DNA from 3 places in the Bacillus sp. 05T22 genome. Region 3 is predicted to be linked to each of the others. Evidence: predicted binding sites of a transcription regulator. Region 3 holds the regulator's gene; each other region holds the start of a gene.
What was found. The regulator LexA, encoded in region 3, represses DNA repair genes until DNA is damaged. The targets are predictions, from matches to a motif close to CGAACATATGTTCG.

Region 1 (12,332 bases), on a different contig from region 3:
GTAAAGTAGAACCATATCGTTTAAGTGCAAATGGTCAAAAAGAGCGCGTTGCCTCCATTACAAATGAAACTTTATACCGCTATTATCAAAATGTGTTAGCGGAAGATGAAATGGATCTATATATCATTGGTGACATAGATGAAGATGCGGTTGACTTAGTAGGTAAATACTTTTCAATCGCGCCTCGTACAGCAAAAGACAAAAATGTCATTCTTCATAAGCGAAATAATGAAGAACAAGAAATTGTTGAAAAACAAGAATTAAAGCAAAGTAAATTAAATATCGGATATCGCACATATATTACGTACCGTGATGAGGATTATTTTGCGCTACAGCTGTTTAACGGGTTATTTGGTGGATTCTCACATTCGAAATTATTTGTGAATGTACGTGAAAAAAACAGTTTAGCCTATTATGCAGCGTCGCGTTTTGAAAGCCATAAAGGTCTTCTCTTTGTTATGTCGGGAATTGAAGCGAAAAATTATGAAAAAGCAGTCGAGATTATTAAAGAGCAAATGAAAGCAATGCAAAACGGTGACTTTTCAGAAGAAGAAATTCATCAAACAAAGAGTGTAATTCAAAACCAAATTTTAGAGGCAATTGATACACCGCGTGGTTTCGTAGAAATGCTTTATCATGGCGTCATTGCAGAACGTACCCGTCCAGTAGAGGAATGGTTAACTGGAATTGAGCGTGTTACAAAAGAGAAAATTGTAAAGGTTGCCAATAATATTGAGCTAGATACGATTTACTTTTTACACGGAACGGAGGGAGAATAGATGGAGAAAATTTCTTATGAACAATTAAAAGAAACACTTTATTATGAAAAGCTTCCAAATGGGTTAGATGTATATATATTGCCGAAGCAAGGATTTAATAAAACTTTTGCGACGTTTACAACAAAATATGGTTCCATTGATAACACGTTTGTTCCACTTGGAAAAGAAGAAATGGTTCGAGTGCCAGATGGGATTGCTCATTTTCTTGAGCACAAATTGTTTGAAAAAGAAGATCATGATGCGTTTCAGTTGTTTAGTAAACAAGGTGCTTCTGCGAATGCGTTTACATCATTTACGAGAACAGCGTACTTGTTTTCATGTACATCAAATGTAGAACAAAATTTAAATACATTATTAAATTTTGTTCAGGAACCTTATTTCTCTGAAAAAACAGTTGAAAAGGAAAAGGGAATTATTGGTCAAGAGATTCAAATGTATCAAGATAACCCGGATTGGCGTTTGTATTTTGGCTTAATCGATAGTTTATTTGTCAAACACCCAATTAAAATTGATATTGCAGGAACAATTGAGTCCATTAGTAAAATTACAAAAGACTTATTGTATGAGTGCTACGAGACATTTTATCATCCTAGCAATATGTTGTTATTTGTTGTAGGAGCAATTGACCCAGAAAAAACAATGAACTTAGTACGTGAAAATCAGGCGAAAAAAGATTATAAAAATCAACCAGAAATCGTACGTTCGTTTGAAGATGAACCAGAATCAGTAAATGAAAAGAAAAAAATTATTTCTATGCCTGTTCAAACACCGAAATGTTTAATAGGCATAAAGGCGACTGGGCTTAAAGAAAAAGGGCAAGAGCTTTTAAAACAAGAGATCGCGCTTACATTACTTTTAGATTATTTATTTGGGAAAGGATCAGTTCATTATGAGTCTTTATATAATGAAGGACTTATTGATGACTCATTCTCTTATGATTATACAGAAGAAAGTAACTTTGGTTTTGCGATGGTTGGTGGTGATACGAAGCAACCTGATGAGCTAGCTGAACGTTTAAAAGGTGTTTTACTACAGACTAATTATAATGAATTAGATGAGAATGCGTTAGAGCGTGTAAAGAAAAAGAAAATTGGCGGCTTTTTACGATCGCTTAACTCACCTGAATATATTGCAAATCAATTCACAAGGTATGCGTTTAATGAATCTAGTTTGTTTGATGCTCTGTCCGTTTTAGAGGGCTTAACTGTTCAAGATTTACAAGAAGCAGCCAAAGTATTTTTATCCGAAGAAAGAATGAGTATTTGCCAAGTCTTGCCGAAGAAATAAAATGAAACATGAATAAGTGGGGCTTAAGCCTTACGATTTAGAACTTTACGGACAGTTTATCCCCCACCTAACCTTTTGGCTATTGCTGAATTGTAAGGTGGGGGTATTATTTGTTTGTGAATACATGATAAGATTAGTGATTTGAAAGAGTTTCTCTGTAGAGGAAAGATAAGAGAGGATACATATGACAAAGTTTGCATTAGTGACTGGAGGAAGCGGAGGAATTGGCTCTGCAATTTCGAAACAATTAGTTGAAGATGGTTATACGGTGTATGTCCATTACAACAAAAGTGAAGAGAAAATAAAAAAATTAGAACAGCAACTTGGTGCAATCATTCCAGTTCAAGCGAATTTAGCAGCGGTAGATGGCGTGCAAAAGCTCTGGGCGCAAATTCATTATCCGATTGATGTTATTGTGTATGCAGCTGGAAAAAGTATATTTGGTTTGGCGACAGATGTGACAAATGAGCAATTGAATGAGATGGTGGAATTGCAGGTGAAGAGTGTTTATAACCTTCTTTCACTTGCGCTTCCATCGATGATTCGCCTGCGAAGTGGAAATATCGTTGTTATTTCATCTATATGGGGACAAGTAGGAGCGTCTTGTGAGGTGCTGTATTCTATGGTAAAAGGTGCACAAAACTCTTATGTAAAGGCGCTCGCAAAAGAGGTTGCGCTAAGTGGTATACGTGTAAATGGAGTGGCACCAGGAGCCATAGAGACGGAAATGTTAAGTGTGTTTTCAGAAGAGGACAAGAAAGAGATCGCAGAAGAGATTCCAGCTGGAAGGATTGGATTTCCAAAGGAAGTCGCCAAAACTGTTTCTTTCCTTGTATCACCAGGCGCTTCCTATATAACAGGGCAAATTATTGGAGTAAACGGTGGCTGGCATTGTTAAAATAAAAATATGTACATAAAAAGTAAGAAATTGTACAAATTAAGTATGATTGTATTACTTAATAGTGAGGTGCTTAAACATGTCAGTATTAGAAAATTTTGACCAGTGGAAAAGCTTTTTAGGAGAACGTTTAGAACAGGCGCAAGGAAAAGGGCTTGATGGTGGTGCAGTTTCAGATATGGCATTCCGTGTAGGCGATTATTTGGCAAATGAGGTAGAGGCGCGAAATGATCAAGAAAAGTTATTAGCCGAGCTTTGGAAAGTGGCTGATGAACAAGAACAACACATGATAGCTAACTTAATGGTAAAATTTGTACAACATAAGTAAAAAAGAGAGGAGAAAATCCTCTCTTTTTTTTAGGTATTGAAAATACCGTGATTCATTATACATTTATCTTCCCTATTAACGTAAAATCATATAATATAGTACGTAGGTGTAAAGTAAGCAGGGGGAGTGACATTTGATGATTGAATGGTATTTTGAATATGAAATACATAAAAACCGACCTGGCTTGCTTGGTGACGTTTCTTCGTTAATCGGTATGCTTGGTATTAATATTGTCACAATTAATGGTGTAGACAACGCTCGGCGCGGGTTGTTGCTTATGTGTGATAGCCAAGAGCAAATCTCTAGACTTGAATCAATTTTGAATACGATGGATAATATAACGGTAACGAAATATCGTCCACCAAAGCTCAGAGATAGGTTGGCAGTTAGGCACGGTAGGTACATACAGCGAGACGCAGATGATAAGAAAACATTTCGTTTTGTTCGTGATGAATTGGGTTTACTCGTTGATTTTATGGCGGAACTAATGAAAAAAGAAGGGCATAAACTCATCGGAATAAGAGGAATGCCTCGCGTTGGAAAAACGGAATCTATCGTTGCTGCAAGTGTTTGTGCAAATAAGCGTTGGCTATTTGTTTCGTCTACTCTTATTAAACAAACTGTACGCAGTCAACTGATTGAAGATGAGTATAGTGACGATAATATTTTTATATTAGATGGCATTGTTTCAACAAAGCGTGCGAATGAAAGGCATTGGCAACTCGTTCGTGAAATTATGAGGTTACCCGCAACTAAAGTTGTCGAACATCCAGATGTATTTGTGAGTCAATCAGAATATACACTTGATGATTTTGATTATATTATTGAATTGCGTAACGATTATGATGAAGAAATTCAATATAATTTAGTAGATGAAATTGAGCAAGGAGCGCAAAACAATTTCTCTATGTTTGACTTTTAAAGAAATATTGAGGTGTTAGTAGTGACGGAATTAGGACAAAAGCTGAAGGATGCAAGAGAAGCGAAAGGCTTGTCTATTGATCAGCTACATGAGGTAACGAAAATTCAAAAACGGTATTTAGTAACAATTGAAGAGGGCGATTATAGTATATTGCCTGGTGCATTTTATGCACGTGCATTTATTAAACAATATGCGGACGCGGTTGGTCTGAACGGAGAAGAGTTGATTGTAGAGTATCAAAGCGTAGTACCACAATCTGAATCTCATGATGTACCGCAAATATCAAAAGGTCAAAAAACACAAGAAACTATGCAAAAAGCAGCATCGCTTCCAATAGCAGATCATATGTCTAAAATATTGATTGCATTATTGGTAATTGCAGTAGGGATAGCTGTGTGGTTTGTTTTCCAATGGTTAATTGGAAAAGATGAAGGACAAGTAAAACAAACGAAAAGCGAACAAATAGAAGTACAAAAGGCGAAAGATTCGCCGCTTGATGAAAAGAAAGATGAAGTAAAAGCAGAAGAACCTAAAAAAGAAGAGCCAAAGAAAGAAGAACCACCAGCACAACAGCCGCCTGCTGGACAAGAAGAAGTGAAGCTTGTTGGAACAAGTGGTAAGGTATCTACTTTGGAAATTCATAATAATAAAGCACTGGAGTTAGAAATTACAGCGAAGGGTGCAAGTTATGTAGACATTAAAAATGAAGGTGGAAATGTCGTTTTTAATGGTACACTTCAAGAAGGTCAAACAGAAAAACATGATTTAACAACAGCAAAAGAAGTACTTCTCAACATTGGAAGTACACCGAATGTTGAAATTAAACTGAATGGCCAAGTTGTTGCTTTCCCACTAGATCCAGAAAAGGAATATCACCAAAGATTAGTGATTAAAAATCTAGGGGTAGGACAACCTGCACAATAACAGTCATCGCTTCGATGACTTTTTTCCAATGAACAAATGTTTTTGACATGATGGAGGAATAGCTGTGAATTTACCAAATAAAATTACAATATCTCGAATCTGCTTAATTCCAATTTTTTTAGTAATTATGTTAGCTCCTTTTAACTGGGGAACATATACAGTTGGAAATGTAGATTTACCAATTCAACATTTAGTAGGAGCGATAGTTTTCATTGTTGCTTCAGCTACAGATTGGATTGATGGACATTATGCAAGAAAGTATAATCTCGTGACGAATCTAGGTAAGTTTCTTGATCCATTAGCTGATAAGTTACTTGTTTCAGCAGCGCTTATTACATTAGTAGAAATGCAATATGTTCCATCTTGGATTGTTATTGTAATCATTAGCCGTGAGTTTGCTGTAACAGGATTACGTCTTATATTGGCTGGAACTGGTGAGGTTGTTGCGGCGAATATGTTAGGGAAAATTAAAACATGGACACAAATTATTGCGATTTCAGCATATTTATTACATGATGTACCGTTAAATTTAATCCATATTCGGGTTGCGGATATTTCCATATGGATTGCACTTATCTTTACGGTTATTTCTGGCTTGGACTATTTCTGGAAAAATAGAGCTGCTTTTGTAAATTCAAAATAACAGCTTATGGGGGAATCGGAATGAATGCCGAAATTATTGCGGTTGGAACAGAATTGTTACTCGGGCAAATTACAAATACAAATGCGAAGTTTTTATCTGAAAAGTTAGCTTCCATCGGAATGAATGTGTATTATCATACGGTTGTGGGTGATAATAATCACCGTTTACAAGAAGCAATTCAAATTGCTGAGAAACGTGCAGATATACTCATTTTTACCGGTGGATTGGGACCAACAAAAGATGATTTAACGAAAGAAACAATTGCTTCAACCTTACAAGAAGAACTTGTTTATGATGAAGTGGCTTTAACGTCAATTGGCGAGTATTTTAGACGTACAGGACGCGAATTCACAGAAAATAATAAGAAACAAGCACTTGTTTTGAAAGGATCGACTGTATTTGCAAATGATCATGGTATGGCACCGGGTATGGGGCTGGCTAAGAACCAGAAGGTTTATATTTTATTACCGGGCCCGCCAAAAGAAATGAAACCGATGTATACAAGCTACGTAGAGCCGTTTTTACGTAACTTTACAACTGAAGAGCATATATATTCCCGTGTTCTTCGTTTTTTCGGCATTGGAGAATCCCAACTGGAAGTGAAAGTTCAAGACTTAATTGATGGGCAAACGAATCCAACAATTGCTCCGCTAGCTTCAGATGGAGAAGTAACGCTTCGTTTGACCGCTAAACACCATGATGTAAAGCATGCGGAAGTGTTAATTCAACATGTAGAAGATTTGATTTTAGAACGAGTAGGGGAGTTTTTCTACGGATATAATCAAGATTTTCTTCATAATAAAGCGATTGATTTATTGAATAAAAAGGCTTTAACTTTAGCGTGTGCAGAAAGTTTAACAGGCGGTCTGTTTGGAAATCAAGTAACAGAAAATGCCGGCGTATCTTCTGTTTTTAAAGGCGGCGTGATTTGCTATCATAACGATGTGAAACAACATGTTTTACAAGTGCCTGAAGAAATCTTACAAACAGTCGGTGCTGTTAGCGAACAATGTGCCCGTTATCTTGCTGAAAATGTAAAGACACTATTGAAGGCAGATATTGGGATTAGCTTTACTGGAGTGGCAGGACCGGGTGCTTCGGAAAATAAAGAGCCTGGTACTGTTTTTGTAGGTTTAGCGATAAAGAATGAACCAACGTTTGTTTTTCCTCTTAAATTAAGTGGAAGTCGTCAGCAAATTCGAGAACGCTCTGTGAAATATGGATTTTATCATTTATACAAAAAACTAGAAGAGATGTAAGTTTCTTCTAGTTTTTTTGTGATGAAAAATGAAACTTTTTCCATGGAAAACAAAAAAACGAATAAACGTTCGATTTTTGTTGGCAAATTGATATGAAAATAGGTATAATAAGATTAGCAATTCAGTTAAGGAGGAATTTTGAATGAGTGATCGTCAAGCGGCATTAGATATGGCGTTAAAACAAATAGAGAAGCAATTTGGTAAAGGTTCCATTATGAAATTAGGAGAACAGGCAGAACGTAGAATTTCTACAATTCCAAGTGGTTCATTAGCACTTGATGTAGCTTTAGGTGTTGGTGGTTACCCGCGCGGACGTGTTATCGAAATTTATGGACCTGAAAGCTCAGGTAAAACAACGGTTTCCTTACATGCGATTGCAGAAGTGCAACGTCAAGGTGGACAAGCAGCATTTATTGATGCAGAACATGCGATGGATCCTGTATATGCACAAAAATTGGGTGTTAATATTGATGAGTTACTATTATCACAGCCTGATACAGGAGAACAAGGTCTAGAAATTGCAGAAGCTTTAGTACGAAGCGGTGCAATTGATATTATCGTAATTGACTCTGTAGCGGCTCTTGTACCAAAAGCGGAAATCGAAGGAGAAATGGGTGACTCTCACGTCGGTTTACAAGCACGTCTAATGTCACAAGCACTTCGTAAGCTTTCCGGTGCGATTAACAAATCGAAAACAATTGCAATCTTTATTAACCAAATTCGTGAAAAAGTTGGGGTTATGTTCGGGAACCCAGAAACAACTCCAGGTGGTCGTGCGTTGAAATTCTATTCAACAGTTCGTCTTGAAGTGCGTCGCGCTGAGCAATTAAAGCAAGGTAATGATATTGTTGGTAACAAAACAAAAATAAAAGTAGTGAAAAATAAAGTAGCACCTCCTTTCCGTGTTGCTGAAGTTGATATTATGTACGGAGAAGGGATTTCAAGAGAAGGCGAAATTTTAGATATGGCTTCTGAACTTGATATCGTTCAAAAAAGTGGTGCTTGGTACTCTTATAATGAAGAACGTTTAGGACAAGGGCGCGAAAATGCAAAACAATTCTTAAAAGAAAATCCAGAATTAAGAGATGAAATTGCATTCTTTATTCGTGAACATCATGGTATTGGTGAAGATTCTGGAAACTTAGAAGAAGGCGCTATTGTAGATTAACAAAAGACACGATTTCGTGTCTTTTGTTTTTTATTTCACAATAATATGTAGCAAGGCCTTTCATTCAGGCGTTCTCCCTTGTTAAAACTGATTAGGTAAGGGGTGTCATCGTTGGTGAATATAAACTTTTTTCGTTAAAAGGAGATTTATATGACAAAGGTAAAGAAAGTAAAAGTAGACAACGCTTGACAATGAAAATTGCGATAGATACAATGAGAATGTATATTTTTTCTTATATACGATACACTCTTCTCTAGAAGAGAAGTAACATTCGGAGTAGGTTCTATACCTTTTCGAAATAATAATATGACATTTTAATTGTGAAATGAAGAAAGTCCCTTAAAAAGCGGGGCGACGGTCTTTGCTGTACGTTGCAAATTAATGTACATGCCGACAGTCTTTTTTCATTCATGGCAAGGGGAGGTGAAATCATGAGTAGTAGTACATTAATTTGGATACTCATCTCCATTTTGCTTGCAACAGTCGGTGCAGTTGTTGGCTTTTTTGTTCGAAAGTCTATTGCAGAAGCGAAGATTAATGGTGCAGCAAACGAAGCGAGACGCATTTTAGAAGATGCAAATCGTGAAGCAGAGGCACTTAAGAAGGAAGCGCTTTTAGAAGCAAAGGATGAAATTCATACACTTCGTACAGAAGCTGAATTAGAAATTCGTGATCGTAGAAGCGAATTACAAAAACAAGAAAATCGTTTAATGCAAAAAGAAGAGAACCTTGATCGTAAAGACGAGACGCTCGATAAACGTGAGCAGATGTTAGAAAAGAAAGAGGAATCTCTTGTAGCGAGACAACAACAGATTGAAGAGTTGGAAAGCAAAGTGGGAGAGTTAGTTCAAAAGCAGCAAACGGAATTAGAGCGCATTTCCAATCTGACACGCGAACAAGCGAAAGCAATCATTTTAGGGAAAGTGGAAAGTGAAATTTCTCATGAAATTGCCGTTATGGTAAAAGAAAGTGAAGTTCGTGCGAAAGAAGAGGCAGATAAGAAAGCAAAAGAGATTTTATCTCTTGCAATGCAAAGATGTGCAGCTGATCATGTTGCTGAAACAACCGTTTCGGTTGTAAATCTTCCAAATGACGAAATGAAGGGACGTATTATCGGGCGTGAAGGTCGTAATATTCGTACGTTAGAAACGTTAACAGGTATTGACCTTATTATTGATGATACGCCAGAAGCGGTAATCCTATCAGGGTTCGATCCAATTCGTCGTGAAACAGCTCGTATCGCTCTTGATAAGCTCGTACAGGATGGACGTATTCACCCAGCGCGTATTGAGGAAATGGTCGAAAAATCGAGACGTGAAGTGGATGAGTATATTCGCGAAGTTGGGGAACAAACAACATTTGAAGTAGGTGTCCACGGATTACATCCAGATTTAATTAAAATCTTAGGTCGTTTGAAATACCGTACAAGTTATGGACAAAATGTGTTGAAACACTCTATGGAAGTAGCGTACTTAACAGGACTTATGGCAGCGGAGCTTGGCGAGGACGAAAAATTAGCAAGACGTGCGGGTCTATTGCATGATATCGGAAAAGCAATTGACCATGAAGTAGAAGGTAGTCACGTTGAAATTGGTGTTGAACTCGCAACGAAATATAAAGAGCATCCGGTTGTTATTAATAGTATCGCATCTCACCATGGTGATACAGAACCAACTTCTATCATTGCAGTTTTAGTTGCAGCAGCGGATGCGTTATCAGCTGCAAGACCAGGAGCTCGTAGTGAAACGCTTGAAAACTATATTCGTCGTCTTGAAAAGTTAGAAGAGATTTCAGAATCCTATGAAGGAGTAGAAAAATCTTTTGCAATTCAAGCAGGACGTGAAGTTCGCATCTTGGTAAAACCGGATACAATCGATGATTTAGAAGCCCATCGTTTAGCGCGTGATATTCGAAAACGTATTGAAAATGAATTGGATTATCCAGGACATATTAAAGTAACAGTTATTCGTGAAACACGTGCAGTGGAATACGCAAAATAAAGTGGTGAAACGCCACTTTATTTTTTTGTGTTGGGATTGGGCAATATAAAATAAATCGTTTGCAAATCACTTTATTCGATTTCCATTCTAGTTGGCTAGAATGGAAGAAGAATTTTAATGAGCAGTTTGTTTTTCTTATAAGTGAGTAATAAAATACGTAGTACATAGAAAGGGTAAGACATATGAGAATTTTATTTGTTGGAGATGTAGTAGGATCCCCTGGAAGAGGTATGATTCAACAATACGTACCGGCGTTAAAGAAAAAATATACGCCTACTGTAACAATTATTAATGGAGAAAATGCTGCAGGTGGTCGTGGTATTACAGAGAAAATTTACCGAAACTTTTTAGAGTGTGGTGCACAAGCAGTTACGCTTGGGAATCATGCTTGGGATAACCGTGAAGTGTTTGAGTTTATTGATGATGCAAAATATCTTGCAAGACCAGCCAATTTCCCAGAGGGAACACCGGGAAAAGGACTTATTTTTGTAAATTGTAACGGTACCGAAGTAGCGGTAATTAATTTACAAGGACGTACGTTCCTTCCGCCAATTGATTGCCCGTTCCGAAAAGTGGATGAATTAATTAACATTGCCAAAAAACGTACAAATATTATCTTTATTGATTTTCATGCTGAGACAACAAGTGAAAAACAGGCGCTTGGTTGGTACGTAGATGGACGTGCTACGGCAGTCGTAGGGACACATACGCATGTTCCAACAGCAGATAATCGTATTTTACCAAGCGGAACAGCTTATATTACAGATGTTGGAATGACTGGTCCGTATGATGGGATTTTAGGTATGGATCGTGAGGCTGTACTGAAGAAATTTTTAACGAATTTACCTGTACGTTTTGAAGTAACAAATGGAAGAACACAACTAAGTGCAGTATTAATTGATGTGGATCCAAATACAGGAAAAGCGAAAAAAATTGAGCGTATTTTAATCAATGATGATCAACCATTTTTCGAATAAGATTATTTAAAAGTTAGAAAAAACATTATATTTTAATTTTTTAGAAAAATTACAGAAATTTAGCAGGAATACATGTCTCCCCTCGTGAATATAAGTTAAAGTGAAATCAATCGCTAATACTTTTTAAAGAAACGAGGAGGAAACGAGGAATGGAAATATTAAAAGTTAAAGCAACTTCGGTCCCTAACTCTGTAGCCGGTGCACTTGCTGGAGTTATTCGCGAACGCGGAACAGCAGAAATCCAAGCTATTGGCGCAGGTGCATTAAATCAAGCTGTGAAGGCAGTAGCAATTGCAAGAGGGTTTGTAGCGCCTAGTGGTTTGGATTTGATTTGTATCCCAGCTTTTACAGACATTATGATTGATGGTGAAGAACGTACAGCAATAAAATTAATTGTAGAACCTCGTTAAGTTTGAACAACCTGTTTGCTTTTATGCAAACAGGTTGTTTTTATGGGGAAGGGGAAATGAAAGTGAAAGTGTTTGATGCGCACTGTGATGTACTATGGCAACTATGGAGTGCAAAAGGAAAGAAGAATTTTCAAAATGATCCGTCTTTACATATTACATTTGAACAATTGGAGCAAAGAAAAGGAAGCGTACAATGCTTTGCGATATATGTACCTGAAATCGTACCATATGAACAACGTTTTGAAGCTACGTTAGCTTTGATAGATATATTTTATAAGCAGGTTTTATCGTTACCAAACATGAAATTGATTCAGACAAAAAAAGATATAACGCAGTTAGAACCAAATGAAATTGGCGCGATTTTAACATTAGAAGGCGGCGAAGCAATTGGAAAAGAAATGATGAAATTGCGCACGCTCTATCGTTTAGGAGTCCGATCTATGGGACTCACGTGGAATCATGCGAATTTATTAGCTGATGGAGCACTGGAAACAAGAGGAGCGGGACTTACTGCGTTTGGTAAGAAGGTTGTAGAAGAGCTGAATTCGTTTCGTTTATGGACAGATGTGTCTCACTTAAATGAAAAAGGTTTTTGGGACGTGATGGAAATTGCTCAATATCCAATTGCATCACATTCAAATTGTTATGGGCTTTGTCAGCACCCGCGTAATCTGAAAGATGAACAAGTACAAGCACTTATTCAAAAAGATGGTGTAATTGGTGTAACGTTCGTTCCA
Region 2 (4,617 bases), on a different contig from region 3:
TGCGAGAGACGCTTCCTTTAATTTTATCTCCGTATAGATCTCTACTTACAACCGAGCTAAGCTTCTGCGCACGGTTTCGATAAAATAAACTAGATAGTACACGACTACTTTTTTGCTTCCACTCGGGCGATGTAACATAGAAGTTGTAAACATCCCACCAAAAATCAAGGTTCCCTTCAAAACCATATCGTTTCCAATTTTGTAATTGCTGCGTTACATATGACAAGGTAACCTCTGGCGTTGCTACATACGAAATTTGTACCTGGCGAGATAAATCATTCACATCATTCGTTACAAATACTTCTTTAACAGAAGGAAACATTCTTTTCACTTTCTTAATAAAGCTAGATGAAAGTAGCGTCTTTCCTTCTTCATCCGCAAGGGGACAAGAAATATACAACTTCTCAGATGCACGAGTTACTGTTTGATAAATAACAAATTGCTCTTCTAATAACGTCTGCCTTGTTGTTGGTGCTAATTCTACACCAGCCGTAACGAGAAATTCCCTTTCTTCATCCGATAACATCCCTTCATCTGAAGGAGCTGCCGGAATGATTCCTTCATTCGCACCAATCACAAAAGCCGCGCGAATATCCGATAACCTTGAACGATCAATGTTCGCAATGAGCACTTGATCTAAAGAAGGCGGGATATTTGCAAATTGAAGTGCCTCAAGTCCCGTTGTCATTACATCGATAAACATTGAACGAGACATCTTTTCCTCACCAAGCATTTCTACAAATGTATCAAGAAGATTCATTACTTCTTCCCAAACTTGATCATGGTCACTTGCAAATAGAAAATCCCCTTCTGCCTCAGCACGCATACGCAAATCTTCCAGTTTTTTAGGAACATCTAATTCTTCTAAAAACAAATAAACCGCTTCACACATTTGTACAACTGAACTTGCACGTTTTAAACGCTTCTGCAAACGAATAATTGGTGTCCTTACCACATCACGAAGGCGGTTTATTTTCTCTTCCATTTCACGTTCGCTATCTGTTTGCATTCCGTTTACTCCATCTAGCGAACGATAACGACGATACGTCCACGGCTCATCTGCCGTCCATCTCTTTCCTTGTACGCCATATGCTAAACAGTAATTTTCAAACTCATCCATTTCTTCGCGCATTGATTCTTTTCTCACATCCAACGGATATAATAATTCCGTTTTTATACAGCGAAAAATAGCATCATAACGCCAATTCCCACTAATGACTTCTAGCGCAGAACGAATGCATTCAATCAATGGATGATGTGACATTGGACGCTTTTCATCGATAAAGTGCGGAATATCGTAATCAGTAAACAATGTTTTCATTACATCATAATAGCTTTCTCCATTACGAAGAAGAACCGTAATATCTCTGTAGCGATACTTCTCTTCCGCAACAAGTCTGCGAATTTCCCTAGCTACACCTTCAACTTCCGCTCGCAAGTTTGCCGCTGTATATAATGTAATGCCTGGTTCACTTTGGAACTTCTTAGACGGACGAGATTCAAACTCAGCTTCTAGATGTGCCAATGCTGGCGAAAGAAAACGTGGCTGTTCTCTCATTGAAATTGTACTTTCAACTGCGATTTTCTCCTCACGTGCCAGTTGTTTTACCTTTTCATACGTAAGTACTGTTTGATAAAACAAATCTAGTTCACTTGTTGGCTGCGATAATGTTTTTTCATCTACTGTTAACGTAATTGTTATTCTTGCTCCGCAAATCATGAGCTGTCTAATAATCTCTAATTCCCCAGGTGAAAATGAATGAAATCCGTCTATATAAATTTCTGCGCCTTTTACATAATCAGAATCCGGAAGCTTTTCTACAAGCAACTGTAAATAATCTTCTGAATCTAAATATTTACCAATTAAAGCCCGTTCAAAATCATCATATAAAAGCTGAAGGTCGTACATTTTATTTGCTAATAATTTTTGCTCATCACCGCTACTATGAGCATCTAACTGTTGCCACATCTCATATACATTCGATGGCGTTACATTATAACGTTTAAACTCGGCAATCATGCTGCCTAAATGTTCAAAAAAGCCATTTTGTTCTGCTGCTTTTTGAAACACATACAATCCTTCTTTACGCGCTTCTACAATTTTACGTAGTAACATATGCACGCCAGCCTCATCAATATGAAGGCGGCTTGCACCACCAACTTCTTGCAAGACCTTCCACGCTAACCTTGAAAAACTAAAAACTTGCGCCCTGATGGAGGCGCTAACTCCTTCATTACCTATTAAAGCTTGCTGCGTTTGGAACGTCATTTGTTCCGGTACAAGATATAAAATTGTTTCGCCTCTTGGACGCTGCCCTAATTCTTCTTGCACTTCATGTAAACAAAATGTACTTTTTCCACTTCCAGCTCGTCCAATCACAAATCGAAGCGACATGTAATCCCCACCTTTCACTTACATAACGAACGTTAGTTTGCTGTCATCATTGTATTATAGGACAGGAAAAAAGACAAACAGAGGCTGCTTGTCTTTTCCTTCCCTATAAGCTGTAAAGTGAAACTTTAATCAGCCCTCACCAATCATGTTTTTACGGGCAGTTTATCCCCCACCTAGCTTCTTTGATTTCCTTAGAATCTTGAGGGTGGGGAACCTACTGCCCGCAAATAGCGGGATAAATCATTTCATTATCCTTTTGAAAAATTCGTTTGCACTTCATGAATCGGCCAATAGCGTAAATCCACTTTCCCGACAACAGTATCTGCTTTTACAAATCCAAAATGCCTGCTATCCCAACTGCCGAGACGATTATCACCAATCACAAAAATATACCCCTTCGGAACAGCCTTTTCTCTCGTTAATTCTTCTAACGTAAAATCACCTGTCAACTGCCGGCCTTCCGCTTGCCTCTTATATGTTTCCAAATAAGGCTCATCAATAAATTGACCGTTTATATACAATTTGTCATGCTTATATTCAATCCGATCGCCTGGTAAACCGATAATTCGCTTTACATAGTCTTCCTTTTTATTCGCATGAAACACGACAACATCAAATCGGTTCAACTCCCCAACTTGATAGCTAACCTTATTCACAACAAGCATATTTCCATCTTGAAGTGTCGGCATCATTGACTTCCCCTCTACAACATACGTTGAGAAGAAAAACGTTCGAAAGAAAACAGCTAATAGCACACCTATAAAGATTGTTCTCATCCACTCTAGGCCTTCTTTTTTCAAAGCTCGCTTCATCTGTCTCTCCCCTCACCCTTTTCTATACTGGAGCCCTAATTATAGCGAAGACTAGTCTTAATGTAGTTCTAGCTTTACCTCAATCTTCTTACCGACATACCATAAAATAAAAATGACACCTATGACAATAATTGTTTTCACAGGCTTATGGATAAAAGAAGTTAAATCATGCCCAATATAACTTAAAATAAGAATCATGACTAACTTTCCAAGCGCTAACGCTAACACAAACTGCCTTATACTAATACGTGATAAACCAGCCACAACATTAATAAGTGCAGACGGCGTAAAAGGAAAACAAAATAATATAAAAATAGGTGCGAATCCTTTTCGCTCAATCCATCCCATCGCTTTGCGCACTTTCGGATGTTTATTCACAAACGAGAAGAATCGACTTCGTCCAAAACGACGAATAACTGAAAATACAATTAATGCACCGAGAACCGATCCAAGCCATGAATACAAAAAACCAAACCAAAACCCGAAGGCAACTGCATTTGCCATCACAAACAAAATAAGTGGCAGTGCCGGGATAAGCGCCTCTACCATCGGCAAGCCAATACCAAGGAGTGGTCCAAGTGCCCGATAACTCTCTACAATCTGGTCCATATTTTCTGCTGAAAAATACTCTTTGATTGTTTGAAAATCCATTCTACAATTTACCCCTTTGCTATATTCCTATCCCTACTTTATCATCGCTTATTGGAAAGAGGAAATGGTAGATACGACATATGGAGATATATCTATTAAAGTTCCATAGTTTTATGTAAAAATCCTTCATTATTATTGCGTGATAATCTATCATTATTTGACAGGATGTTACATATTGATAAATAAAGTGCAACTTTAATCAGTGGAGTTTTCTTCACCCTCCACTGATTATTAGCCCTCACCAATCGGGTATTTACGGGCAGTTATCTCCCACCTATCTTCTTCGCTTCTCTCGAAATCTTGAGGTGGGAGTCTTAATGCTCGCAAATAGCGGGATAAATTTATATCCCCCAAAAACGTCCTTTATCTTCCTTCATATTGTAAATTATCAATCCAGTTTTCAACTAAAATCAACAACCGTATTATTATAAATGGGCAAAAATACTATAACAGTGGTTCCTTTCCCTACTTGGCTTCTTATGTTTATTTTTCCACCATGACTTTCACTAATTTGATAACTAATCATAAGCCCAACACCCGTTCCCTTTTCTTTTGTACTATAGAAAGGTTCGCCTTTGGAAAATATAACATTTTGATTATTATCGAGGAGACAGTATGGAACTTTAGTTAAATTATAAAATTGTTCTGTTATGTTCTTGAACTCGTTTATATTTATAAGGTCTTTAAGTGTATATCTCATTATTTAACCTATCTCCTTTTTATTTAATATATTATTATAATTCTCTAAAAATTAATTAT
Region 3 (11,590 bases):
AAAAATCTTACTTTCTGTTTTTGTTATAGAAGAATGATTATTTAAAATTAGATTCCAAGGTGCAGTGTTAATACCCTTTTGAGTCATGATTTTGATATTAGAAAATAAATCAGGGATGTGATTTAAATATTTTTGATCTCCCCATCTATTCATCTCAATATCATATACATCCTTGCAATATTCTAGGCACTTATCTTTCCACCATGTTAAAATATCTTTACTGTTTTGATCATTTTTAAATCCTATTAGGCCCGCCTGATACATACCATGTACATTTTCCAGTTCAGTAGTACCTCTCTGTGGACAAAGAAATACAGAGTACTTCCACCATTCATCTAGAATTATATTAGGTTTTGCAAAGAAAAACATATCTGCATCACAGTATATAATGTGATCAACTTCAGAATAATGATTAAGAATATGGAGGCATAGAGGGGCTTTTAATGTCCAACAGTATTCCTGTAAACTTCTTTCATTTTTTATATTTAAGAGTTCTTGATTTTCTATGTCTTTCACATGAATCAGTATAGCATGCTTCAATTTTAGATTTGTTAAAATTTGATAAGTTAAATTATCCATACAACAGATCCATACAGTAAAATTTGTGCCATGGCTTTCAAGTGAATAATAACAAGTCAGACCTTGAATTAAACGTTTTTGACTTATAATCATTGAGTAATTCATAAAATGATTTGATTGATTCATTTTTCTTCTTAATTGTGAATCTTTATATAAAGTTTGCGCTTCATTTATATCTTTAATACTTAATAGTCGCTTTGCTGTTTCACCTAATTTTTCTGTTGATTTTTTGAGAGTAAACTGAATTTGTTCTAAATAGGGGGTATAGATATGGTTTAATATATTATTTGGTATTGAGATTTCACCTAAAGACCAAAGGTCAAAATCCTTTTCATTGAAAATGGTAATGCAAGCAAAATGATATACAACTAGTTTATCTGTTTCGATGTATACCTCACTTTGATTTTTATCAATTTTATAATTGTTATTATAAATACAATTCCATGGTGCAGCATTTATACCTAGATTTCTGGAGATTTTTACTTTTGGAAAATAAATAGGAATAAAATCTAAATATTTTTGGTCACCAAATCTTCCATTATCAGGATTAGCACTACACCAATCTAAGCATTTATCTTTCCACCATCGTACGCTTTTTAATCCGTAGAAATCGTTTTTAAATCCAATTAACCCAGCTTGATATTTCCCATATTTTTCTTCTACCCAGTCACGGTCTCTCTGCGGACAAAGATAAATAGAATTGTCACCCCATTCTTCAAATATCGTATTAGGATCAGAGAAGAAATATAAATCACTATCGCAATAAAGAACAGATGGCAAATCATAATTTACCAATAAATATTCAATAAGTACGGACTTTAAAGTCCAACAATATTCATTGACTGTCCTATTTCGTTTAATGGCTTTCAAATTTGCATCCTCTATATCATCGACCTGTAAGAGATTTACATTATTCAAGTTCATTTCTTTCAATACTGAATACGCAAATGAATCTATACAACAAATCCATAATGTGAATCTTTGTGAATTTTGTATTAGAGATTGTCGCAAGGCAATTGTTTTTAAGACATATTCTGTTCCAACAATGGCACAAAAATGATTTCCGGAGTGGGGCTGTTTATTATAAAATAGAGGGTTGATTTTTTTGATTGTAGATTTTTTAGAATGATTTATATCAGGAGCATCTGAAGTATCTGGGGATAACAGAACATCTTTTTCTATTTTAGAGGGAATATAAAGGCGCGGGTAACTTTCCTTTCTATCGTTAAAATTCAATGTTCATTCATTCCTTTCAACTATTTTTGTTAGGGTTCCAGCTTTCATTTGCGTCTTTAAGATCTTTAGGTGTATCAACGCTAATCCAAAAATCATTGTGCTCATAAACTGAAAGTTCCTTGTTTTTTATTAAATTAAGTAGAGGTTCCTCTTCAAGCATACAATCATTATCATTCAAATAATTAAATATTCCTTTATTAAATACAAAAAAGCCTCCATTTATTACAGTATTAAGTAGGGGTTTTTCCTTAAAATCTATAGCAATCCCATTTTCAACCTGTAATAAACCATATTGACTATTTTTTTTAATGCCAGTTAATGTTGCAGTTTTCCCTTTGTCTTTATGAAATTTTATAAGTTCATTAATATTTATCTTTGCTAATCCGTCACCATAAGTTAATAAAAATATCTCATCCTGTATATGCTTTTCAAGTTTTTTTAATCTGGTTCCGGTCATTGTTTCAAGCCCTGTATCTATAAATTTTATATTCCACTGTTTTGGTTCTTCAAGCAACTGGTAATGATTATTCCTTAAATCTAAATTAAAATCATGTTCTTTCCATATATAGTCCATGAAATATTCTTTGATTTTTTCACCTCCATATCCCAATGGTAGGATGAATTCATAATGCCCAAACCTGCTATACCAATCCATTATATGCCAAATGAGAGGTTTTTCTTGAACTTGAACTAGTGGTTTAGGAATATCTTTGAGAATCCCTTGCATCCTCAGGCCTTTTCCACCACACAAAATTATGACTTTCATAACATATTTGCCACCCTTCTGTTTATATAACTAATTTAAACTATGTGGTACATATATAACTTGTATCCACGTATGTACGGACATTTATAAAAAAAATGAAAATTTTAAAATATGGATTTACCGAATAGTTATGACTTACTCAGACTACTTAAAACAATCTTACTAAAATATGATTCTTTACTAAGAGTCTCGGCCTTTTGACATATAACAGTAATAATATGTACTTTAAATTACTTAATTATTCTTATTACTCAACAGTAAGCAAATAGGGAACTAATAGGTATTAATTTTGATTTTAAGCATATAAGTTTAGAAAGTTTATCTTGGTGGCCAAGGAGTGAGCAGAGTGAACAGGGTAGGAAAAGATGATTTTGTTTCAGGATTTGTACCTAATCATAATCATGGTTCTGTTGATTATACATCTGTTGAGGCGGGGCATGTACATCAATGTTTAGATGTAACCTCTCCGCCAATTTCGGTACAGGACGGAGGACATATACACTATACAGAAGGATATGTAGTATTCGAAGATGGACATACGCATTATTATAAGGCGCACTCAGGGCCAGCTATTCCCGTTGGAAATGGGATGCATGTCCATTATTACGATTTTTATACAACAGAAGATAATGGACATAAACATCGTATTAGGGGAGTGGACCAGCCTGCGCCAGGTAATAAATAAAAAGATATTTTTTAAAAGGAAAACTCACGTCCTAATGAAATGTGAGTTTTTTATTTGTAAGTATCTTTTCTTTACAAAACACTAGATTTACAGTTCTTAATGATGCAGTTTAAGTATGATGGGTATCGTCTATTCATATACATGGTGTAGTAGTGAAATTTTCACAAATGAAGTGGGATTTTAATGACTAACGGACAACAACCAATTCCTGATCATTTTGTCATGGATAAGCAAAGGGCTATGCTGCTTCCGTCGGAATTGAAAGCTGCGCCTTCTGAATCATTAACTGAACAATTATTTATTGAACGCTCTTTAACTGAAAATCGATTTTGGTTACGGATTATGAAGGAACATGCACTTTTTCTTGGTGAAGGATTTAATCGGAAAGCTAAATAAAGATAGTGAAAATGCCACAGTTGAATTGAGAAATTTCAAAAAGGCGGGATTGGAACTTATTCAAACATGCCAAATTCGAAATGTAATTAATCCATTACTAGCTGATCATGTTACAAGAGAAGCTGAGCATTTCTAATTTATGATTCATGTGTTGGAAGAAAGGTTGAAACAAAAACAAATGCAACAATCGATGGAATGAGTGCTTTGTTATCATGATGGATACATACTAGAGTATTCATTTGTTAAAAAAGTCCATTTGATGGTGCGCTTTTTTATCATGCAACAACTCAGGTCATTTTCATCATGAAAAGGTCGGTAATTCTTGTACTAAGGAATGATCGGTCTTTTCTACTCTTACATTACAAACCATGTATGAGGAATATTATTTTTTCTTTTTATATGGGAATTATAGATAAAAAAGGATGGTGAAAATATGACAATTGATCGAATTTGTACAATTGGACCGGCGAGTAATAATAAGGATACTTTGTCTCAGTTAATAAGAAATGGTATGAATATTATCCGCCTTAATTTATCGCATGGTTCCCATGAAAGCCATAAGGAAATAATTCAATTAGTAAAATCTTTAGATGATTCCATCAAAATTTTAGGGGATTTACAAGGGCCCAAGATAAGATTGGGAGTTATTGAAGAAAATGCAGTTACTCTTCAAGCAGGAGATACTTTTACTTTATACATTCATTCTATTTCTGGAAACAAAGAAGAAGCAAGTGTTGATTATCCAGGGATTATTAATGACGTGAAAGTTGGAAATAGAATTCTTATTAATGATGGACAAGTTGAGTTAACGGTTGAAAAGATAAGCGAGGATAAAATAGAAACAAAAGTAAAGGTAGGTGGCGATATAGCTTCTCATAAGGGGGTGAATTTACCAGGTACAATCGTTAGCTTACCAGCTATTACAGAGAAGGATAAAAAAGATATTCAGTTTCTTTTAAGTGAGAACGTTGATTTTATTGCATGCTCATTTGTTAGAAAACCTTCTCATATACAGGAAATCCGGAACTTTATCCGCCTAAAAAATGAAACTTCACCAAATCTAATTGCTAAGGTGGAAACGATGGAGGCCATCGAGAATTTTCAGGAGATATGTAAAGAAGTGGAGGGTATTATGATTGCCAGGGGCGATTTAGGTGTAGAATTACCGTACCAATTTATTCCGCTTTTACAAAAAATGATGATTCATGAGTGTAATCGCACAAATACATATGTGATTACGGCAACGCAAATGCTTCAATCCATGGTGGATTATTCTATTCCTACAAGAGCTGAGGTGACTGATGTATTTCAAGCTGTATTGGATGGAACGAATGCTGTTATGCTTTCTGCTGAAAGTGCATCAGGTGATCATCCGATTGAAAGTATTAAAACATTGCGTCTAGTTTCTGAGTTTGCTGAGCGTGTAAAAAAAGATGCCCCCTTTGTTATGAAAGATGTGCTGGAATTATTACATAAATCCATTTAGTGTATAGAATTGTATGATATTATTTATCACGATTTCTCCATGTTTAGGTAAGGGGAATCGTGATTCTTTAATTTGTTTGGTATAAAGAAAAGAGAGGCGGAAAACGGTATTTTATTAAATAGATAACAAACAGTACCTTGTAATAAACAATAGCAAATGGTATATTATGGGTGACGCAAGTACCTTGCATTGAGTGGTACTGATTGGAAAGGAGGATTATCTTTGAACGTCCAGTTTAAAAAAGGTGTGCTAGAACTTTGTGTACTGGCACTTGTCAAACGAAAAGATTGCTACGGTTATGAGCTCGTTCAGCAAATCTCCAATAAATTTTTAATATCGGAAGGGTCTGTATATCCGTTATTACGTCGATTAACAAAAGAGGGCTATTTTCAAACATATTTAAAAGAATCAACAGAAGGGCCACCGCGTAAATATTATCAATTAACAAATCAAGGCGAAGAACAACTCCATTTACTTGTAACGGATTGGCGTGATTTTGCTAGAGGAGTACAAGAAATTATTGAAGAGGTGTAATGAGATGAACAAAGAACAGTTTCTTCGAGATCTATCAGGACATCTTAGAAAGCTATCAGAAGAAGAAAGACAGGATATTTTATACGATTATGAGGAGCATTTTCAGTTTGGATTAGAGGAAGGGAAGACAGAGGTAGAAATTATAAAAGGACTCGGTTCGCCAAAAGCAATTGCGAAAGAGATGTTGGCGTTATATCGTTTTGATGAGATGAAAAAGGATCCATCTGCTTCAAATATAACAAGAGCTGTAATGGCGGCAATTGGTCTTAGTTTATTAAATTTTATTCTTGTATTAGGTCCTTTAATCGCAATTATAAGTTTTATATTTGCACTTTGGATTGGTGGAGTTGCTAGCGTTGTGGCACCACTATTTGTAGTAATTAAAATCCTAACTGGTACTTTTTTGTGGCTTGAGGTATTCGTGTCTATTACGTTTGTTGGTGTTGGATTATTGTTATGTATAGGTGCCTACTACTGTACAAAATGGTTTAAAAATTTTTGTGTGCGCTATGTCAATTGGAATCTCAAAATGATTAGAGGGGAATAGATGAGATGAAAAAGATATTGTTAGTAGCGGTCGCTTGTATCATCATTGGGGTTGTTGGTATATCACAAACATATTCAAAAACAGTAGATGCGGCGGAAAAGGGAGAAACTGAAAGAGTTATAAAAAATGAAGCAATTAAAAATCTAGAAATTGATTTGGATGCTGGGGATGTTACAGTTCAAAAAGGGGATGATTCTTCTTTTTATATAAAACAATCAGGAAATACTACGAAGCAAAAAATGAGTATTGATGAAAAAGGAGATATATTAAAAGTTCAAGGTAAGATAAAAAAAGGAATTTCATTTGATTTTTCATTTTTATCTTTCGGATTTAAAACGCCAGGTGTAACAATTGTTGTTCCGGAGCGTTCCTATCAAGAAATAAAAGTAAGTTCATCTGCAGGTGAGATAACAGTAAATGATGTGAAAAGTGAACGTGTAGAAGCAACAACGCTTGGTGGAGATGTAGAAATAGAGCGGGTGACAGCGAAGAAAGTGGAAGGATCTTCAAAAGCGGGCGGAATTAAAATGAAAAAAGTAAGTGGAAAAGTTGTTGCGAAAACAACAAGTGGAGATGTGGACGTTATTGATCATGACTCTAAATATGATGTGGAAGCAAGCTCGACTGCAGGAGATGTTGATATTCGTCTACTTGAAAAGCCTCAGGATGCGACTGTAAGTGGGAAGACATTTGCCGGTGAAGTTAAGGTTTTCAAGGAAGAAGAAAGAAATGTAGTAGTAGGGAATGGGAGCGTAAAAATTAGCGGACAAACATCTGCTGGAGACGTGACAATTGAAGCGAATTAAAAAATAGACCAGTTAAACTGGTCTATTTTTTAATGTAAATCACGATATACACCGATTACTTTTCCAATAACAGAGACTTTATCTAAAATGATTGGCTCTAAAGAAGAGTTTTCGGGTTGTAAGCGGAAATGATCTTTTTCTTTGTAAAAACGTTTTACAGTTGCTTCATTATCTTCTGTTAAAGCAACAACGATTTCTCCATTGTATGCAGAATGTTGCTGACGAACAACAACTAAGTCTCCATCCAGAATACCCGCTTCAATCATACTATCTCCAGAGATTCGTAGCATAAACACCTGGTCTGCTCCAGCAACAACGCTTGCAGGAAGCGGGAAGTGTTCTTCTACACTTTCAACTGCTGTAATTGGTAAACCAGCTGTAACTTTTCCGACAATTGGGACTTGAACAACTGATTGTGTGTTTGTTTCGATTCTTACTTCTCCTAAAATTTCAATGGCTCTTGGTTTTGTTGGATCACGTCGAATATAACCTTTTTCTTCTAGACGTGATAAATGTCCGTGCACCGTAGAACTAGAAGCAAGGCCAACCGCTTGACCGATTTCGCGTACGGAAGGTGGATAACCTTTTTCTTGTACTTTTAGTTTAATGAAGTCGAGAATGTCTTGCTGGCGTTTTGTTAACTTTTCCATGTTTTTTTAACACCTCGTTTTCTTTCGATTTTCTTACTTATAAGTATAACATGCAAAAAAACATTCTACAAACATAAGTTCGAACAAAAGGGCGATTTGTGATACACTAAAGGGAAAATTGAAATGAGGAAGAAGGTTTTAAAATGAATGCAATCATTTATGCCCGTGTAAGCACAACGAAAGAAGCGCAGGAAACTTCATTATCACGCCAAAAAGATGAATTATTGCATTTAGCTGAGCGGTATCAAATGAATGTTATAAAGGTGATTGAGGAGAAGGCAAGCGGCTATACGATTGAACGAGACGGTATATTAGAAGTGTTAGATATGATTCGAGATGAACAGGTCGATGTGCTTCTCATTCAAGATGAAACGCGGCTTGGAAGAGGGAATGCAAAAATTGCTTTAATGCACTGTTTACATAAAGAAGGAATACAAGTATATACACATACGCATAATGGTGAATTACAGCTTTCTGATTCGGATTCTATGGTGCTAGATATTATTGGTATAGTTGAAGAGTATCAGAGAAAGATTCATAATTTGAAGATTAAACGTGGAATGCAGAGAGCGGTAGAAAGAGGGTTTCGTCCAGAAAAAAACTTAAAAAACCGACATTTAAGTACAGGACGTGAAAAGAAAGAAGTGCCGATTGAAGAAATTGTACGTCTGCGTCGCAATGAATTAACATTTGAGGAAATTGCAGCAACGCTTCGTGGTTTTGGACACGATGTATCTAAAGCAACAGTACATCGCAGGTACGTGGAATACACGAAGCAATTGCTTGATAAACAAGACTAACTATTGTATGATAATAATCAGTTTTAAGTAGAAAGGGGATTCGAGATGCTAAGTCACGAACTCATTGAACGCATTAACTTCTTAGCGAAAAAAGCGAAAGCTGAAGGATTAACTGAAGAAGAACAACGTGAGCGCCAATCGCTCCGTGAACAATATTTAAAAGGATTTCGTCAAAATATGTTAAACGAATTAAAAGGCATTAAAGTCGTTAACGAAGAAGGTAAAGATATTACACCGGCGAAATTAAAAGCATTGAAAAAACAAGATAATACAAAGTTAAATTAAGAGGTGGGCGCAGCCCATCTTTTTTTGATTTTAATAGAATTGTTTATTTGATGACTTTCCAATTATGGTTGGTCTTTGCTTCAATTGTCCCCCGTTCTAATATGTAATTCGCGATAAGCTCAGACATATCAATTGGTATGTCTTTTATGATGGGTTTATTTTGATACATAAAATAATTTCCGCCACCACTTGCGCGATAATTATTCATGACTACGTCATATTCTTGATTAAAGCGAATGGGAGATCCGTTATATTCTAAGGAAACGACTCGTTCACCAACTGGTTTTGAAATGTTTAATATGTATGAAATTCCTTCCCACATATCGTAATTGTAATGCTGTGGTTTTGGTGTAGTGTAAGCGGGATTTGCAATAATATCTCCCTCGGTATTTAATGTGAAATATTCAGCTGATAGTTCAAGAGCATCTTTAATATCTTTTCCTGTAATATGTATGACCTTTAATGTATTTGGATAAATATAATTCGATACAATATCTCTCATTGTAATTCGATTTGGAAAGCCAGAAGATTCATTATGAAATAGGCTTGTACAAGAAATGTTGACTCCAGCTACCTCCATTTGTACTTTGTTTATAAATTCAATAAAAGGATTGTCTTGTAAACGTGTTTGCATCGCAGTGTGAATTTGCATGTCACCAATAATGGTGCCGATTGGTTGATCTAGCCATTGTTGCGTTTGATTTTCGTAGTCAGATACAAGTGAAAGTGCTTTTTCGTCTGCTTGAACGCCTTTAACAGACAACAGTTCCGAATGACATTTTTTAATTATCCATCGATCTTTATTTTGTTCTAACTCCACTCGAACTTTTCCTAATGAATGGCCATTAGATCCGGGTTGTACAACTGTTACACCATTTACTTTCGTATTTGCAATAGAGCGATGTTGGTGACCTGTTAGTAATATATCAATACCATCTATTTCTTGGCACATCGCATATCCTTGATTCTCACCGGTTAAAATTTCTATTGGTTCTCCAGATTGTAAATCCCTTTCAAAGCCACCATGATATGCTACGACTAATAAGTCAGGTTGCTCTTGGTTATGAATGAGAGAAACCCATTTTTTTGTTGTTTCTAGTGCATCTTCAAATAGTAAATCTTTAATATGATGTGGCTGCTCCCAATTTGGGATGTAATGTGTTGTAACTCCCAAAATAGCGACTTTTATATTAGGATGTATGTGTTTAATGATATAGGGTTTCCTAAAATAAGGATCCTTTGTATGTTTATTTAAAATATTTGCAGATAGATAAGGCATATTCGCGTTTAATACAGCTTTGTTTAATACATCCATTCCATAGTTGAATTCGTGATTTCCGATAACGGCCGCATCATAACCAATGTAATTCGCGATAAGTGACATTGGGTTGTTTTTATGCTGTATATATTTAGCGTAGTGATAGGTGAATGGAGTTCCCTGTATAAAATCGCCGTTATCGATCACAATTACATGTTCATGTTGGTTACGCTCTTGTGTGATACGTGTTGCAAGTTTGGCTAATCCTATTTCTGCATTTTCATTATTTTGATAGTGAATCGGATAGACTGTACCATGTACATCGCTTGTTAGTAGAATGTTTATATGAACAATGTTGTTCTTATTCAAGCTTATCAACCTTCTTTTTTTGTTATCTTATGATAAATCATAACAGATAATATAGGTTTGTTTTTTTATTGAATGTTTAGAAAATCTAAAATTTATAAAGAAGAAAATGAAAATGTTTTCGGAGTATCGTATGATGACAGGAGGAGGGTATTGTGGCTTTGCAACATGAATTTGTATTTGTTTCAAATGAAAAAGGAGAGCTAAGTTCTGAAGATTTTTCTTGGCATGACAGGGAGTTTTTTTATAAAGATGGAATGGTTGTTGAAGAATGCGTGATATTCAGTGATGAAATTGTTTTGTATGTGTCAGATTTTTTACAGTGGATTCCAACATATAATCCTTTTAAGAAAGAGAAAGGGTTTGGTATCCATTATTGGTATTACAAAAATCGAGAAAGAGGGAGCAGAAATAGCGATCAACCTATTTCGCTCATTAGTCAATCTCATTTCATTGGGACCTGAAAAAATAGAACTCACAGGCTCATTTCAATGGACGGTATGAACACCTTGTTTTTAATCGAGATATTCTTTGTACAGAGTTAGAGTCTTTAATTAGACTACTCTATAAGGTGAACGCAGGAGAAGGACACCTTTTGCATTTTGGAATTTAATTTTTTATCGAGCGTAGTGCTCAGACATAACAAATGTTAATTTTTTCTAAATAAAGCTGAAATAAAAGAAATAGCAATTGCTATAAATAAAGAAATAATGGCGATAAGTAACGAGAGGATTGCAATGAGACTATATAAATAACCTAATCCTTCACTTGTTATCATTACACCCCGATCAAAATACAGTATGCCAAACGTACCAATGGAGAGAATAAGTATGACAACACCTGGGATGTATTTATGGGGTGATTTTAATTTTACTGAAAGGTAAATAGAACTAATTGTAATAAGGGAAAAAACAATTAAAAAGGTGTAGGAAGCCACTTGTTCACTCATCATTTCTCCTCCCGCAGTTTTTATTTGATATATACGATGAAAATCAATATATATTCATTTCTATCTATATGTTGTGAATAAATGGTAAATAAAGGAGTGGTATGGAGGGGGGCAGAATATTTGCTAAATATTTTTATGAGCCACGTATGAAAATGCAGATAATTCCCTTTATTATCAATAAATGAATAATAAAAAAGTATAGCAGATTGAAACCCTATACATTGTGAAATTAAGTATGTTTTTTGAA

Region 1: recA (recombinase RecA) is a predicted target of LexA. The motif match lies at 7,099-7,112, and genes of this name have one in related genera.
Region 2: addB (helicase-exonuclease AddAB subunit AddB) is a predicted target of LexA. The motif match lies at 2,422-2,435, and genes of this name have one in related genera.

What each region holds. Positions count from the first base shown of each region.
Region 1 is NZ_JBFTMC010000039.1:531-12,862, forward strand. Features, by position in the region: gene yfmF (EF-P 5-aminopentanol modification-associated protein YfmF) at 1-779, shown strand, start outside; gene yfmH (EF-P 5-aminopentanol modification-associated protein YfmH) at 780-2,066, shown strand; gene ymfI (elongation factor P 5-aminopentanone reductase) at 2,251-2,964, shown strand; gene AC1DIT_RS13615 (DUF3243 domain-containing protein) at 3,044-3,292, shown strand; gene AC1DIT_RS13620 (DUF3388 domain-containing protein) at 3,429-4,214, shown strand; gene AC1DIT_RS13625 (RodZ domain-containing protein) at 4,227-5,138, shown strand; gene pgsA (CDP-diacylglycerol--glycerol-3-phosphate 3-phosphatidyltransferase) at 5,203-5,781, shown strand; gene AC1DIT_RS13635 (competence/damage-inducible protein A) at 5,802-7,040, shown strand; gene recA (recombinase RecA) at 7,183-8,208, shown strand; gene rny (ribonuclease Y) at 8,640-10,208, shown strand; gene AC1DIT_RS13650 (TIGR00282 family metallophosphoesterase) at 10,391-11,185, shown strand; gene spoVS (stage V sporulation protein SpoVS) at 11,335-11,595, shown strand; gene AC1DIT_RS13660 (dipeptidase) at 11,619-12,332, shown strand, end outside.
Region 2 is NZ_JBFTMC010000077.1:1,972-6,588, reverse strand. Features, by position in the region: gene addB (helicase-exonuclease AddAB subunit AddB) at 1-2,395, opposite strand, end outside; gene lepB (signal peptidase I) at 2,644-3,207, opposite strand; gene AC1DIT_RS19835 (TVP38/TMEM64 family protein) at 3,265-3,858, opposite strand; gene AC1DIT_RS19830 (ATP-binding protein) at 4,259-4,558, opposite strand.
Region 3 is NZ_JBFTMC010000054.1:30,679-42,268, forward strand. Features, by position in the region: gene AC1DIT_RS16585 (glycosyl transferase) at 1-1,815, opposite strand, end outside; gene AC1DIT_RS16590 (sugar phosphate nucleotidyltransferase) at 1,832-2,581, opposite strand; gene AC1DIT_RS16595 (YmaF family protein) at 2,928-3,266, shown strand; partial or broken gene AC1DIT_RS16600 (DUF2935 domain-containing protein) at 3,609-3,798, shown strand; gene AC1DIT_RS16605 (pyruvate kinase) at 4,096-5,148, shown strand; gene AC1DIT_RS16610 (PadR family transcriptional regulator) at 5,371-5,682, shown strand; gene AC1DIT_RS16615 (DUF1700 domain-containing protein) at 5,687-6,229, shown strand; gene AC1DIT_RS16620 (DUF4097 family beta strand repeat-containing protein) at 6,235-7,035, shown strand; gene lexA (transcriptional repressor LexA) at 7,065-7,685, opposite strand; gene AC1DIT_RS16630 (YneB family resolvase-like protein) at 7,829-8,485, shown strand; gene AC1DIT_RS16635 (DUF896 domain-containing protein) at 8,531-8,770, shown strand; gene AC1DIT_RS16640 (bifunctional metallophosphatase/5'-nucleotidase) at 8,814-10,397, opposite strand; gene AC1DIT_RS16645 (hypothetical protein) at 10,550-10,858, shown strand; gene AC1DIT_RS16650 (hypothetical protein) at 11,044-11,343, opposite strand.